Regions from separate parts of the Luteibacter anthropi genome, predicted to be linked through region 2. Evidence: riboswitches for the same ligand, from Rfam matches in the RefSeq annotation. Region 2 holds a riboswitch; the other holds the start of a gene.
What was found. A riboswitch is a leader RNA that binds a small molecule or an ion and turns the genes downstream of it on or off. The one in region 2 is predicted to bind fluoride.

Region 1 (7,316 bases), 330 kb from region 2:
CGAATCGCAGCAGGAGCTGGAATCGCAGCAGGCCGAGCTGGAGCAGACCAACGCCCACCTGGCCGGACAGTCGCAGCAGCTGGAAGCCCAGCGCGACGAGCTGGCGCTCGCCAACGAAGCCATCGAGGCAAAGGCGCACGAAGTGCAGCGCGCCAGCCAGTACAAGTCCGAGTTCCTGGCCAACATGAGCCACGAACTGCGTACGCCGCTGAACTCCGCGCTGATCCTTTCCAAGCTGCTGGCAGACAATGCGCACGGCAACCTCACCGAAGAACAGGTGAAGTTCGCCCGCACCATCCACGCCTCGGGTGCCGATCTGCTCACGCTCATCAACGACATCCTCGACCTGTCGAAGATCGAGGCGGGCCATGTCGAGGTCCGTGGCGAAACCTTCGAGGTGAAGGGTCTGCTGGACGATATCGCCGCGTTGTTCTCGCCGGTGGCGAACGAGAAGGGCCTCACGCTCGACGTATCGTCGGCTACTGACTGCCCGGCATTTATCGAGAGCGATCGCCTGCGTATCGAGCAGGTGCTCAAGAACCTGTTGTCCAACGCCCTCAAGTTCACCGAAGCCGGAAGCGTGAATCTTTCGGTGCGAGCCGGCGCGAAGGGCATGGTGGTCTTTTCGGTCACCGACACCGGCATCGGCATCGCTGCGGACCAGCAGGCGCGCATCTTCGATGCGTTCCAGCAGGCGGACGGATCGATCAGCCGCCGCTACGGCGGCACGGGCCTGGGCCTGTCCATTTCGCTTGAGCTGGCGCGCCTGCTCGGCGGCGATATCTCCGTCGCAAGCGACCCGGGCCGGGGCAGCATGTTCACGCTGACCATCCCCGTGCGGCTCGCGAGCGCCCAGGCCGTGGTTGCGCGCGCACCGGCACCGGCCGTCGTTCCGATGCCTCCTGCACACCGCCCGGTCATGGCGCCCGCACCTGTCGCGCAGCGTGCTCCGGCGCCGGTATCCATCGATCCGCGCCATCTCATCCTGGTCATCGAGGACGACGTGGCGTTTGCCGGCATCGTCAGCCAGCTGGCCGAGGAAATGGGCTTCCGCTCGCTGGTGACCTCCACCGCGTCCGAGGCGCTGGCCGTGGCACGCGAGCAGATGCCACATGCCATCGTGCTCGACGTGGGGCTGCCGGACCAGTCGGGTCTGTCGGTGCTGGATATCCTCAAGCACGACGTGCGCACGCGTCATATCCCGATCCATGTCGTATCGGCGGAAGACCATTCGCGCACGGCGCTGTCGCTGGGCGCGGTGGGTTACCTGGTGAAACCGACCACCCGCGAGGCGCTGGCCCGCGTTCTGGATTCGCTGGAATCGCGACTGTCGCAGCGCCCCCGTCGCGTGCTCGTGGTCGAGGACGACGCGGTGCAGCTCGATGCCATCCGTCACCTGCTGGCGTCGGCGGATGTGGAAACCATCGGTGCCTCGTCTGCCGCCGATTGCCTCTCGTTGCTCAGCCACGAGACCTTCGACTGCATGGTGCTCGACCTGTCGTTGCCCGATACGTCCGGCTTCGCACTGCTGGAAACGCTCAGCAGCCAGGATACGTACGCGTTCCCGCCGGTGATCGTCTACACGGGGCGCGTGCTCTCCGCAGCAGAAGAAGACCGCCTGCGTCGTTATTCCAGCTCGATCATCATCAAGGGCGCGCGCTCGCCGGAACGCCTGCTCGACGAGGTGTCGTTGTTCCTGCATCGCGTGATTTCGGAACTGCCCGAGCCGCAGCAGGGCATGATCCGCGCGGCGCTGAATCGCGACGCCACGCTGGAAGGCCGTCGCATCCTTCTGGTGGAAGACGACGTACGCAACGTCTATGCCCTGATGAGTGTGCTCGAACCGCACGGCTGCGAGCTGACGATTGCCCGCAACGGTCAGGAGGCCATCGACGCGCTCCACGCGTCCGTGGATGGCGCGGATATCGACCTGGTGCTCATGGACATCATGATGCCGGTGAAGGATGGCCTGACCGCCACCCGCGAGATTCGCCAGGATCCGCGCTTTGCCGATCTGCCGATCATTGCGCTCACCGCCAAGGCGATGCCGGACGACCAGCAGCAGTGCCTGCAGGCAGGTGCGAACGATTACGTAGCCAAGCCGCTCGACGTGGACAAGCTGCTGTCGCTGATCCGCGTCTGGCTTACCGCCTGACCTTCGACGGGCGAGGCAAGGCGCAATAACCCGCGGCTTTAACAAGCCCGGGTGACCCGCTACACTGGCGGCACGGAGATGGCATGCCTCCGCGAACCGCCCTCGGGCTGATGATGCCTACGTATCCTGGAATCCTCCGGGGCGTAGGCTCGTGCGTTTCTCGCCCCGTTATTCCAGGTGTTTCAACGACACACCTTTTGGAATCCGCATGCGACGCCTTCGTTCACTGGAACAATGGGAACTGCTTCCCTACATGGGCAAGTGGCTGCTCATGGCTTGCGCGGCTGCCGTTCTGGCCGGCTCCGCTTCCGCTTTCTTTCTCCTGGCTCTGGAATGGGCGACGAACACCCGCGAGGCATCGCCGTGGCTGATCGGCTTTCTTCCCTTGGCAGGTTTCGTGGTGGGCTGGGCGTATCAGCGTGTGGGCAAGTCGGTGGAGGCGGGCAATAACCTCATCATCGACGAGATCCACGACCCTCGTAAGATCATCCCCCGGCGCATGGTGCCGCTGGTGCTTATCGGCACGGTGGTATCCCATCTCTTCGGCGCATCGGTGGGACGCGAGGGTACGGCCGTGCAGATGGGCGGTGCGCTGGCCGACCAGCTGACTCATGTATTCCGGCTGCGAGCCGACGACCGGCGCATCCTGCTGATGGCCGGCATGAGTGGTGGTTTTGCCGCAGTGTTCGGCACGCCGCTGGCAGGTGCATTGTTTGGCCTGGAAGTACTGGCTATCGGGCGCATGCGCTACGACGCGCTGTTTCCCTGCGTGATTGCCGCCATCGTGGCCGATCAGGTCTGCCTGGCGTGGGGTGTTCACCACACCCACTACGTGGTGGATCATGTCTGCGCACTCACGCTGCTGCCGGTGCTGGGCGTGATCGCGGCAGGTATCGTTTTCGGCCTCGTGGGCCTGCTCTTTGCCACGGCCACACATCATCTGGGTGGCTGGATGAAGCGGCGGATTGCCTATGCGCCACTACGCCCGTTGCTGGGTGGTGCGGTGATTGCGCTGTCTGTCAGCGTCCTGCCTGCATGGCGGTATATCGGACTGGGCATTCCGACCATCGTGGAAGCCTTTCAGCATCCTGTTGCGCCCTGGGATTTCGCGGGCAAGTTTGCCTATACGGTCGCGTCGCTGGCGTCGGGCTTCAAGGGTGGCGAGGTGACACCGCTGTTCTATATCGGCGCCACGCTGGGTAATGCGCTGGCACCTCTGCTGCATCTGCCTGTCGGGATGTTGGCCGGGTTGGGTTTCGTCGCGGTATTCGCCGGCGCGGCGAACGTGCCGCTGGCCTGCACGGTGATGGCGATCGAACTGTTCGGGCCGTCCATCGCGCCGTTCGCACTGATTGCGTGCGTTGTGAGCTATCTGTTTTCCGGACACGCAGGCATTTATCACGCCCAGCGCCTTGGCCGGGCCAAGCATGTGCGGCACCTGCCGGAGGATCTGCGGCTGGCCGAGGTCAAGGCATACAGGAAGAAGCTACGCGAGACCCCGGCCGTGACGGACGACGTACCTTAAGGCTGTTTCGCGGTGGGCTGGAATGCGCTTAGCGGCTTGACGTAAGGGCCGTTCCAGTCTGCGTCGAAGATGCGGCCAAGGGGGCGCACCAGCGGGCCGTGGATGAAGATCGAGGCATTCACGGCACTTTCGAAGTAGCTCCAGCTCCAGTTGCCGGTGCCGACAAAGCCCGACTCGTCGTCGACGAGAGCGTACTTGGCATGTTCGACACGGGCGTAGGGAATGGGGCCGGACGACGCCTGCGGCAGGCTGGAATACTTCACTTCCACGCCGGGCATGAGCGCCAGGCTTTGCAGGTAGGCGAGGTCATGGCCGCGCAGTGCCCAGTCGGCCACGATGACCTGTACCTGCACGCCGCGTGCGGCGGCATTGCGGATGGCAAGATCCAGTGCGGTCCAGTAGCCCTTGGGGCCGAAGTCCTTGAAGGCCGACATCGTCATCACCTGGATGCGGATGCGGGTGCGTGCCTGGTCGAGCATCTGCGTCAGCGTCGGTGCTTCCAGCGTCAGCCAGGACGGCTGGAGCGCTGCGGGGCTGAAGGCGGGGAAGATAGTCGACGGGCCATCGTCCTTGCCGTTGATGACGACGGGGGAGAGCACGGTGGCCGGTTCGAACGAGGGGGCGGGTACGAGCGGTGCGGCCACCAGCGCATCGGCCGGTTTTTCGGCCAGGTGCCACAGGTGGTCGAATTCCGCACGGAACGTCTTGCCGATGCGTTCGTCGCCGATATGCACGCCCACTTCGTGGATGTGCTGGATGGCACGCCAATCCCAGTTCTGGCTGCCCACGAAGACATCGCGATCGTCGATCTCCATGAACTTCACGTGCAGCACGCCGCCGGTGAGGTCCTTTACCGGCATCTGGCGGATCGTGATGCCGGGCAGGCCCGTCAGTGCATCGACCCAGGGCTGGCTTTCATGCATGAAGCTGGTGTCGATGAGCAAGTTCACCCGCACCCCTTTCTTCGCCTGCGCGACCAGCGCATCCACGATGGGCGAAAGCGCATGGCCGGGCGGGTTGGTCAGGTAGAAGGCGGCGATGTCGATATGGTCTTTCGCGCCCTTGATCATCGACAGCCAGGTAGGGCCGGTGCGTGCCGTATCGGGCAGGCCGTAGCTGGTTTCTTCCGGAACGCTCTCGACCCATTCGAAGGTGCTTTGCTGGCGCGCCGCCGGAGCCGCATGGCTCGACAGGGGAATCAGTGCAAAAGCGGCGGCAAGGGCCAGCAGGGGACGGCGGGTTGAGCGCATGCGGAGGAACCTGGCGAGTGTTGATCGTTATAGAGTAACACCGCCGTGTGACGGTTGGTTCGCGTGCGCCGCAAGCCACGCAGGAACCTCGGTCACCGCGATATCCTGCGCTGCGTTGAAGGTGACGGCCTTGTCCCAGGCAACGCCGGTATCGCGCGCGAAGGCCAGGTGGTACCGGCGCATCTTGTCGTGCGGATGGGCCTGCACGGCGTCGCGCAGTGCGTCGACGGTCCACAGGTTGCGCTGCGTTTTCCTGCCCAGGTAAGCGTCCACCATGTCGGCCAGGCGTTCGTAAGTAAACGTGTCGCCCGCCACGAAGATCACCTTGTCGTCGATGCGAGGCTCATGGGCGAGGATGGCAGCGGTGAGCTGCCCGATGTCTTCGGGCGTGGTCACGGTGAGGCGGTTGTCCCAGCGCCCCAGTGCATTCACTTTCGCCGCTTCGAGATCGACAACGCCGAAGGCAGGTTCAAAGAGGAAACTGGTGAACATGCCGGTGGATACGATGACCCAGTGCGTGCGCGACTGCGCCCGCAGCATGTCGCGCACGTCGAGCTGTTCGTCGAAGATGCCCTGGTCACTGCCGCGTCCCACGACGTCGTAATCCACGCCGAACTGCCAGGGCACGTAGCGATCCACCCCCGCGCGAAGCACGGCGGCAGTGATGCGGCGTTGCGTGCCCGCGCCGCCGACGAACCCCGTGCAGCAGATGACCGTGGCGTAGGACGCGAATATACCGGCAAGCTCTTCTTCCGGTGCGCTGGCGAGGTCACAGCGGACGATATCCACGCCAAGCGCACACAGGGCAGCATCGCGGGTCGAATCCGTTTCGTGTGGCCGGGCAGGTCGTAGCAGCACGCTGAGCCTGCCCTTGACCGGCTGCGCCGCGAGGGACTTCAGTACCGCCATGCCCAGTTCCCCCGCGCCGATGACAAGGGTGTGCTGTTCCGTGGTTTTGATCGCGGGCATCGTTTTTCGACTTCTGTGGGGAGACGTGGCATAAGCTGAGGTGCGGGCGATTCGCGGACAAGAAGGCACACGAGTGATACCGGACGACATTCCCTTCGCAGAGGTCATGGCGCGCTCACGGGCGGCCTGCGAGGCACTGAGCGACGAAGACGGCGGCCTGAAGCGCGAGGTGCTGGCCCATGCGGGCAATCGCTGGTCCCTGGGCATCGTGTACGAGCTGGGCGTGGCGGGGACGCTTCGCCATGCCGAACTCGCGCGTCGGCTTCGTGGCGTCACCCAGCGCATGCTCACCAGGTCGCTACGGCAGCTTGAGCGCGACGGGCTCATCGCACGGCACGACCATGCCGAAGTGCCGCCACGGGTGGATTACACGCTTACATCGCTTGGAAAAGGCCAGCTGACGGGGATGCTGCCGCTGTGGACGTGGGTTATGGATAACGCAGATGCCTTCCGCGCCGCACGTCACCGCTTCGATGGTGATGACGCGACCTGACCGGAATCGTTACCATGCCCGGCTGACAGACGTATTGGAGATACCGGTGACGCAAGTTCCTCCCCAGAGCGTGACCGATGAGAGGGTATTCCAGGCCCGCGTGGAGCAGGCCTGTGCGACGAATGCTGCCGTCGCTTCGTTATTGTCAGACGCCGGAGTGCTGAATCCGGCCGGCACCTGGCTGGTGCAGGTGTTGAAAGGGCAGGCTGCGGTCACGCAGGCGGCGCACGATACGGCCCTGGCCGCCGACGAATTGCGCAAATACCAGAAATTCGCGCGCCCCGGTCAGCCCAGTCCGCATATCGTCCAGCTCCGGCAAAAACAAGCCGCGGCACGCCAGGCCTCCGCCCGGGGCAAGCAGGCGTATACCAAGGCCGCGATGGAATTCGCCCGCACACTGCCGCTGACCATCCCCCCACGCGAATCGCTGGACAGCGTAGTGACACGCTGGATCACACTGAACATCCCCATCCAGAAATAAGCCACCCTAACCCGTCATTCCTGCGAAAGCAGGAATCCAGCGCCCCGGTAGCCGTTTATCGCCGACGCATCACATCGGCTCCTGCTCCGCCCATCCTCACGGCCCTGGGCTCCTGCTTTCGCAGGAGCGACGACTCTGCTGCCACGCCTGAAACATCAGCACCGGCCATAGATGTCCGTGCCACTGCTGTCGCCCTTCAAGAAACGCCTCCCATATCGGCAGGATTTCCTCCGGATCGAAAATACCCTGCTGTTGCAGGTAACGGCGATTGAGCAAGTCACCGGCCCACTCGCGCAAAGGCCCGCGAAGCCACGCCGCAACCGGTGCTTCAGCGATGGGCTTGTGTGTCGCCAGCAGTTTCTCCGGGAGATTTCGTTCCGCCAGCCTCTTCAGCACCAGCTTGTGCTCCCGGTATCCGTACCGGTAAGCCACGGGCAGGCGCC
Region 2 (7,316 bases):
ATGTTGACGGGACCTACATTGAACATCCCAATGTGGACAACCTGCTCGCAGTCGCCGCCTCGCACGCGGTCACCGGGATCATCGTGACGACACCTTTTCCGGAAGGACTTCTAGGCGAGTTCGCGCAACGTAGTGAGCTACCTCGACTGGTCGCCCTCACCGGTGATGGGCGTGGGGGTGCGGTATGAAGCGTCTCATTCTTATCCGGCATGGCCACGTTGATGGCCTTGATCCACCGATGTTTCGAGGTCGGTACGAGCTGGATCTGTCAGGCAAAGGTCGCGCCCAACTTCCCGAGCTTTCGGCAGCGATGGAGCGGTGGTTGCCCATCGGCATGGTGGTCTCTAGCCCCCGCCGCCGGGCGCACGAAACAGCGACAGCCATCACGATGCAATGGGGCGGCGAGCCATGCGTCGAAGCCGGTCTGGACGACATTGATTACGGGAACTGGACCGGTCGCGCGCATGCCGATATCGCACGCGATGAACCTGAGGCGTGGGCTGCGTGGCAAAGCATTCCCGGCCGTTTCCGGTTCACCGGCGGCGAATCTCTGCTGGACGTGCAGGCTCGCGCCGTCAAGGCAACCGAGCTCCTGCTTACCCGGATGACGGAAGACCAGGCCCTCCTCGTCGTCTCCCATGACTCCACGATTCGCGTACTTCTGAGTTACTTCGCCGGTCAAACGCTGGAGGGCTATCGACGGTGGCGTGTCGACCCGGCCGGGATGACCGTCATCGAGTTCACGCACGGCGCGCCGTCGATCGTGCACGTCAACCAGACAAGCCACTTACGTTCTACAGAAGACACCGGTGTCGCACAGACCAAGGAGATTGCATGAACCAGATCCGCCGTATCGATGCCCTCGAAGTCCTCGACTCGCGTGGCTTTCCGACCATCGAGGCCGTCGTCACGCTGGAATACGGTGCGCAGGGCCGCGCGATCGTCCCCTCCGGTGCCTCAACAGGTCGAAAGGAGGCTCATGAACTGAGAGATGGGGGCACACGGTACGGGGGACGAGGCGTCCGACACGCCGTTCGCAACGTCCTCGACATCATTGCACCCGCATTGGCTGGGGACGCGTTCGCTCGCCAGGCCGACCTGGATGACCGCTTGATTGCGCTCGATGGCACTGTGCAAAAGACAGTGCTGGGCGCAAACGCCATGCTCGCCGTCTCGATGGCGTTCGCGCGTGCATGCGCTGTGGCCGCTAAGAAGCCACTGCACGAGCACCTTGCGCCGGGTAGCGCCTTGCTGCCGGTGCCATGCCTGAATGTCATCAACGGCGGCGCTCATGCGGACAGCACGCTCGATTTTCAGGAGTTCAAGATCCTGCCACACGGGGCGACCTCCTTTGCCGAGTCGATCGAGATGGGCGAAGGGGTTTTTCACGCCCTCAAGAAGCGGCTGGGCAAAAGTGGCTACAGCACGGCGGTGGGCGACGAGGGCGGCTTCGCACCGCACCTTAAGTCGCACGAAGAAGCCGTAGAGATCATCCTGGACGCCATCGTCCTGGCGAGATACCGACCCAGCCACGACGTGAGTATCGGCCTTGACCCGGCCGTCAGCGCGTTCTGGCAGGACAACGGCACGTATGTCTTTCCCCGGATGGGAATCACCATGGACAGTGGCGAGCTCATCGACCTCTGGGACCGCTGGCTTAAAGCCTATCCGATCCGTTTGCTTGAAGATCCGATGGGCGAAGACGACTGGGAGGGCTGGGTCGAGGCGACGAAGCGACTGGGCAACCGCGTTGAATTGGTGGGGGACGATTTGTTCTGTACGAACCCTGCCTACGTCGAGATGGGCATCCAGCGATCGGTCGCTAACTCGGTCCTCATCAAGCCCAACCAAATTGGAACGTTAACCGAAACCTTCGCGTGCGCCGGACTCGCCCAATCCGCCGGCTACGGCATCTATGTGTCGCACCGCTCCGGAGAGACCGAAGATTCGTTCATTGCGGATCTCGCCGTAGCGTTGGGTGGGGGGCACCTGAAGACCGGATCCGGTTGTCGCGGTGAGCGCACGGCTAAGTTCAACCAGCTTCTGCGGATCGAGCGCGAACTGGGAAGCCTTGCCCGTTTTCCGGGGGGCGCAGCCTTCAAGACCCTCAATCGCACGGAGGCCGCGTGAACCCATCCACCGCATTCAACGTTCGACGTATCGTGATGGACGTCGACAAGGCAGTCGCACGGCCATCGTTGGAGGACATTGCCAAGGCCGTGTCAGCCTGCCGCGGTGTCGAAGCCCTGAACCTGACCGTGGGGGAGATCGACATCGAGACCGTTGGCATGGATCTGACCATCGAGGGCAATGGGCTGGATATCGAGCAAATCGTGGCGGCGATACATGAGTCCGGCGCTGTGGTGCACAGCGTTGACCAGCTCGTGTGTGGCGAGCGCCTCATCGATGCGGTGGAGCGGCATCGATGAGGCCATCCAACCCGTGGGCGTTCGTGGCTATTCGTCTTGATCTGGTCGCCGGACTGGTCGATGGGATATTGACGGCGCTGACACTGGGAGCCGGTCATCTGCTCCCGGGTGCGGCGCCCATGAGCCTTACGCTAGCTCTTCGCGTGGCCGTCGCCTCGGCTGTCTCGGGTGCCTTCATCTTCCTCGTCGCCCATTACGCCGACCTGCGCAGCGAATTCATCGAAGCGGAGCGACAGCTCAATCTTCTTGCCCACGGACAACTCGCTGCCAGCCAACTCGGTAAGGCGGCCTTTCGCGAGGCCGCCGTCAAGGCGTCGGCAGCCTGCGGCGCCACGTTTGCAGGGGCTCTTGTCCCGATGTCTATGGCCATCTTGGTGCCCTCATGGCGGTCAGCCCCTCTCTTTGTCTCGCTCACGGCTCTCGGGGCACTCGGTGTGTGGCTATCGCACACCGTCCACGGACGTCCCATCCGATGGATTGTCGCGCTGGTATTGGTAGGCGGCTTGCTGAGCACACTTGGCGCGTTTCTTCACATTGCCTGATGAGTCTTCCCATGCCCCTTACCGCCTTAGCGCTATGCATCGGCGCCACCCTTGGCACATTTCTTCGCTACCTCCTGGCACAAATGTTCAATGCGGCGTTCCCCTCGCTCCCGATGGGAACGCTCGCCGCCAACCTCCTTGGCGGATTTCTTATGGGTCTGGCGCTTGCGAGCTTCATGGCCTATCCGCAGATGCCCCTGGCCTTGCGCCTGGGTATCACCACGGGATTTCTGGGCGGGCTCACCACGTTCTCCACCTTTTCGGCGGAAAGCTTTCTCCTGCTTCAGCGCGGCCAGTACGGGTCGGTCGCCATCCACTTGGCGGTCCACGTCCTGGGCGCATTGGGCTGCCTGGCGTGCGGCTTTGCGCTGGGCCGCCTCATTGCCCGGTGAAGGCTTTGACCTGGGTTCCCGCCGTAGTTACACTGGGCCTACGGAGATGGCATGCCTCCGCGAACCGCCTTCGGGCTGATGATGCCTACGTATCCTGGATCCCCGGGGGCGTAGGCATTTTTGTTTGATGCCCCCGGACTTCAGGTGTTTTCAACCCACCTACCGGAAGTCGCATGCGACACCTTCGTTCACTCGAGCAGTGGGAACTGCTGCCCTACATGGGCAAGTGGCTTGTCATCAGTTCGGCAGCCGCCTGTCTGGCCGGTACCGCCTCCGCCTTCTTCCTGCTTGCCCTCGAATGGGCAACGGCCACTCGCGAGGCCCAGCCCTGGATGATCTGCTTGCTCCCGCTGGCAGGTTTCGTGGTTGGCTGGGCGTACGACCGGGTAGGTAAGCCTGTGGAAGCGGGCAACAACCTGATCATCGACGAGATCCACGATCCGAAGAAGGTGATTCCGCGGCGGATGGTGCCCTTGGTGTTCATAGGCACCGTCGCTTCCCACCTTTTCGGCGCGTCGGTGGGCCGCGAAGGAACGGCGGTCCAGATGGGCGGAGCGCTGGCCGACCAGTTGACGGGCATCTTCCGACTCCGCCACGAAGAGCGCCGTATCCTCTTGATGGTCGGCATGAGCGGTGGCTTTGCGGCTGTCTTTGGTACGCCGCTGGCCGGCGCACTGTTTGGCCTGGAAGTCCTGGCCATCGGCCGTATGCGTTACGACGCGCTCTTTCCCTGCGTTATCGCCGCCATCGTGGCTGACCGTGTTTGCCTGGCGTGGGGGGTTCATCACACCGTCTACGCCGTGCCGTTTGTCACGGCAGTTACCATTCCCACGGTCCTCGCCGTTATCGCCGCCGGCTTCGCATTCGGACTGGTGGGTCTGCTTTTTGCGACGGCTACTCACACCGTGGGCGGGTGGATGAAGCGCTACCTTCGGTACGCCCCGTTTCGCCCCTTGGTCGGCGGCGCCGTCATTGCGCTCTCGGTGGTCGTGCTGCATACCGAACGCTATGTCGGCCTCGGCATACCCACCATCATCGCCGCGTTTCAACATCCTCTGGCGCCATGGGACTTCGCTGGCAAGTTCGCCTACACCGTCGCCTCCTTGGCTTCGGGTTTCAAAGGCGGTGAAGTCACGCCGCTCTTCTTCATCGGTGCGACCCTAGGTAATGCGCTCGCGCCGCTTCTACACCTTCCCGTGCCGATGCTAGCCGGGCTGGGCTTTGTCGCCGTGTTCGCCGGCGCCGCAAACGTGCCCTTGGCTTGCACCGTCATGGCGATCGAACTGTTCGGTCCAGCCATCGCGCCGTTCGCGGCGATCGCCTGCGTCGCCAGCTACATGTTCTCCGGACATACAGGCATCTACCACGCGCAGCGTCTTGGACACGCCAAACATGTGCGGCATTTGCCCGAAGACATGCGTCTTGCCGAGATGAGGGCCTTCCGTAAGGCACAGCGCAAACAGCCCCGTGTTGAAACCATCGATCCGTGATCCAGGAGCCCTGAATGCACGACCTTGCTGCCGTTCGCCTCTACTTTCCCGCGTCCACCCGAGCAACCCGGACACGGTTTTGGCATCACCTCTCGGCTCCGGCCCTGGCCCATCATCTTTTAGCTGTCGCTCGTCGCGCTGGTGTCGAACAAGCGATTCTTCATCATGTCGATTCTGGCTATCTCAAAGGTCACCGGCTCAGTCACCACCATCCCGAAGCACATTCGATGCACCACCCACAGTGCCTCGAACTGGTCGATCACCGCATAAAACTCGAAGCCTTTCTTAAAGATCACGCCAACGAAATCAAGAAAGTACGCGTCTTGATGTTTCATGGCGAAGCGCTGAAAAGCGTTACCCACGACTAAGCGTCACCCGAGGGAGTTGCTCCATGAACGGTTATCGCATCCTCTTTTTCACACAGGAAGACCGAAAAATCGGTCACCGCCTGGCGAGCGAATGGATCCTCAGTAAGGCCAAGGAACTGAAGACGCATGGTGCAACCCTGACCATAGACGCCGTTGGCTTCGGGCACTCTGGGAACATGCACTCGGCAGGTCTTTTCAAGATCACGGATAGGCCCGTGACTGTATCGGTCACCGCCGATGAGGCGACGTGTGAGGCACTCATGGCGGCGCTCGCGGAAGCCCGTGCGGACATCTTCTTTGCCCGCAGTCTCGTCGAGTTTGGACGTACCGCGGAGGATGCCCCACAAGACCAGTAGCTGCCCTGCGAGCCCTCAACAAAATCGAATTGATCGCGAGGTGCTTTGCAAGCACCTGCGACCGGTATGCACCCATCCAAAATTTTTGAAAGGTAGCTCATGCGTGCCATTGTGCTTCTTCTCGCCGCACTAACGACGGCGACCGCGGTGTCGGCCAAAGCCGCTTCGGCGCCCGACCGTCCGCACAATGTGATCATCTTTGTCGCCGATGGGTTGCGCGGCTCGGTGGTCGATGCCCAGCTGACACCAGCCTTCGACGCGTTGCGCCGCGAGGGAGTAAGTTTCCCCAATAGTCACTCCCTGTACCCGACCGTCACCACGGCGAACGCTTCGGTGATTGCCACGGGCCACTATCTCGGTGACGCCGGCAACTTCTCCAACGCGATCTATGCCGGTTATCCGGTCACTTCCGCTAAGGGCACGGCAAGCGTCACACCCTACTTGGAGGATGATGCCGTCCTGGGCGATCTGGACGCACACCTGGGCGGAAACTACCTGACGGAGGAAACCCTCCTGGCCGCCGCACGCCGGCAGGGTTACAGCACGGCATCCATCGGAAAGCTCGGGCCTGCGCTCATTCAGGATCATGTCGATCGCGGCCAGACGACTCTCGTCCTCGACGACAGCTCAGCCATCGCCGGCCACGACGGCAAGCTGGACGGCGTGTTGCTGAACCCTGAATTCGCCGAAGCGCTTCAGCGGGCCGGGTTGCCCCTGACACCGCCCCTTCTTGATAGGCCTAACCTCGCGCAACAGCGGTATTACTCGGAGGTCGCCGCCAAGGCCGCGCTTCCACTGCTGCAGGAGAAGGGTAAGCCCTTCGTGATGGTGTTCTGGATGAGGGATCCGGATATCACCCAGCACGGTCAGCTGGACAGTCGACCTGGCATCGTGCCCGGCATCAACGGTTCGTCCTCTCTGGAAGCTATTCGAAACTCGGACCTCACGCTAGCTCGCTTGCGTGAGACCGTCGATCGACTGGGTCTTGGCGCGACGACAGATATCATCGTCACGTCGGACCATGGCTTTTCGACTATCTCCAAGCAGAGTCAGACGAGTCGCTCTGCACGATGTGATTACGTTGACGTTGAGAAAGGCCAGGTTCCTCCCGGCTTCCTCGCGATGGATATGGGTGAAGCCCTGAAGTTTTCCGTATGGGATGCGGACGACGGCGCGGTTCTGATCCGTGGTGCCGGCGGGTGCGGACATCTGGACGAAAGCCGTTACGCGAAGCATCCCGTCAATGGCGACGCGATACTGGGGGAGGATCCCAACCATCCCGATTTCGTCGTGGCATCCGGTGCGGGTTCGTCGTTGATCTACGCAAAAAGCGACGCTTCGCGGTCTATGGTGCCCGCTGCTGTCGCGTTCTTTCTCCGCCAGGACTACGTCGGAGGCATTTTCGTCGATCCCGCATTCGGTGCCATTCCTGGGACGATTCCTCTGTCGGAGGTCGGCTTGATGGGGACAGCGCGGACGCCGCATCCCGCGATCGTCATAAGCTTTAGATCCTTTTCTTCCGGGTGCGATTTGCCTTTCCGCTGCGGTGTGGAGCTCGCCGACTCCTCGTATGGCCAAGGGCAAGGCATGCACGGCGCGTTCAGTCGCGCCGACACGTTTAACTTCATGGCTGCGGTCGGTCCCGATTTTCGCAAGGCATTCGTCGATCCTGCACCGGTCAGCAATGCCGACATCGCTCCGACCGTTGCCAAGGTCCTAGGCATCCGCATGCCAGCGCA

Region 1: another riboswitch for fluoride. It lies ahead of KR767_RS15695 (voltage-gated chloride channel family protein); the one in region 2 lies ahead of KR767_RS16855 (voltage-gated chloride channel family protein).

The regions. Positions count from the first base shown of each region.
Region 1 is NZ_CP077072.1:3,642,846-3,650,161, forward strand. Features, by position in the region: gene KR767_RS15690 (response regulator) at 1-2,155, shown strand, start outside; fluoride riboswitch at 2,221-2,282, shown strand; gene KR767_RS15695 (voltage-gated chloride channel family protein) at 2,364-3,680, shown strand; gene KR767_RS15700 (phospholipase D-like domain-containing protein) at 3,677-4,930, opposite strand; gene KR767_RS15705 (aromatic alcohol reductase) at 4,958-5,899, opposite strand; gene KR767_RS15710 (winged helix-turn-helix transcriptional regulator) at 6,006-6,392, shown strand; gene KR767_RS15715 (hypothetical protein) at 6,343-6,873, shown strand; gene KR767_RS15720 (asparagine synthetase B family protein) at 6,970-7,316, opposite strand, start outside.
Region 2 is NZ_CP077072.1:3,969,427-3,976,742, reverse strand. Features, by position in the region: gene KR767_RS16885 (hypothetical protein) at 1-188, shown strand, start outside; gene KR767_RS16880 (histidine phosphatase family protein) at 185-838, shown strand; gene eno (phosphopyruvate hydratase) at 835-2,130, shown strand; gene KR767_RS16870 (DUF211 domain-containing protein) at 2,127-2,429, shown strand; gene KR767_RS16865 (hypothetical protein) at 2,426-2,971, shown strand; gene crcB (fluoride efflux transporter CrcB) at 2,983-3,363, shown strand; fluoride riboswitch at 3,397-3,458, shown strand; gene KR767_RS16855 (voltage-gated chloride channel family protein) at 3,537-4,853, shown strand; gene KR767_RS16850 (DUF190 domain-containing protein) at 4,868-5,221, shown strand; gene KR767_RS16845 (DUF190 domain-containing protein) at 5,245-5,577, shown strand; gene KR767_RS16840 (alkaline phosphatase family protein) at 5,677-7,316, shown strand, end outside.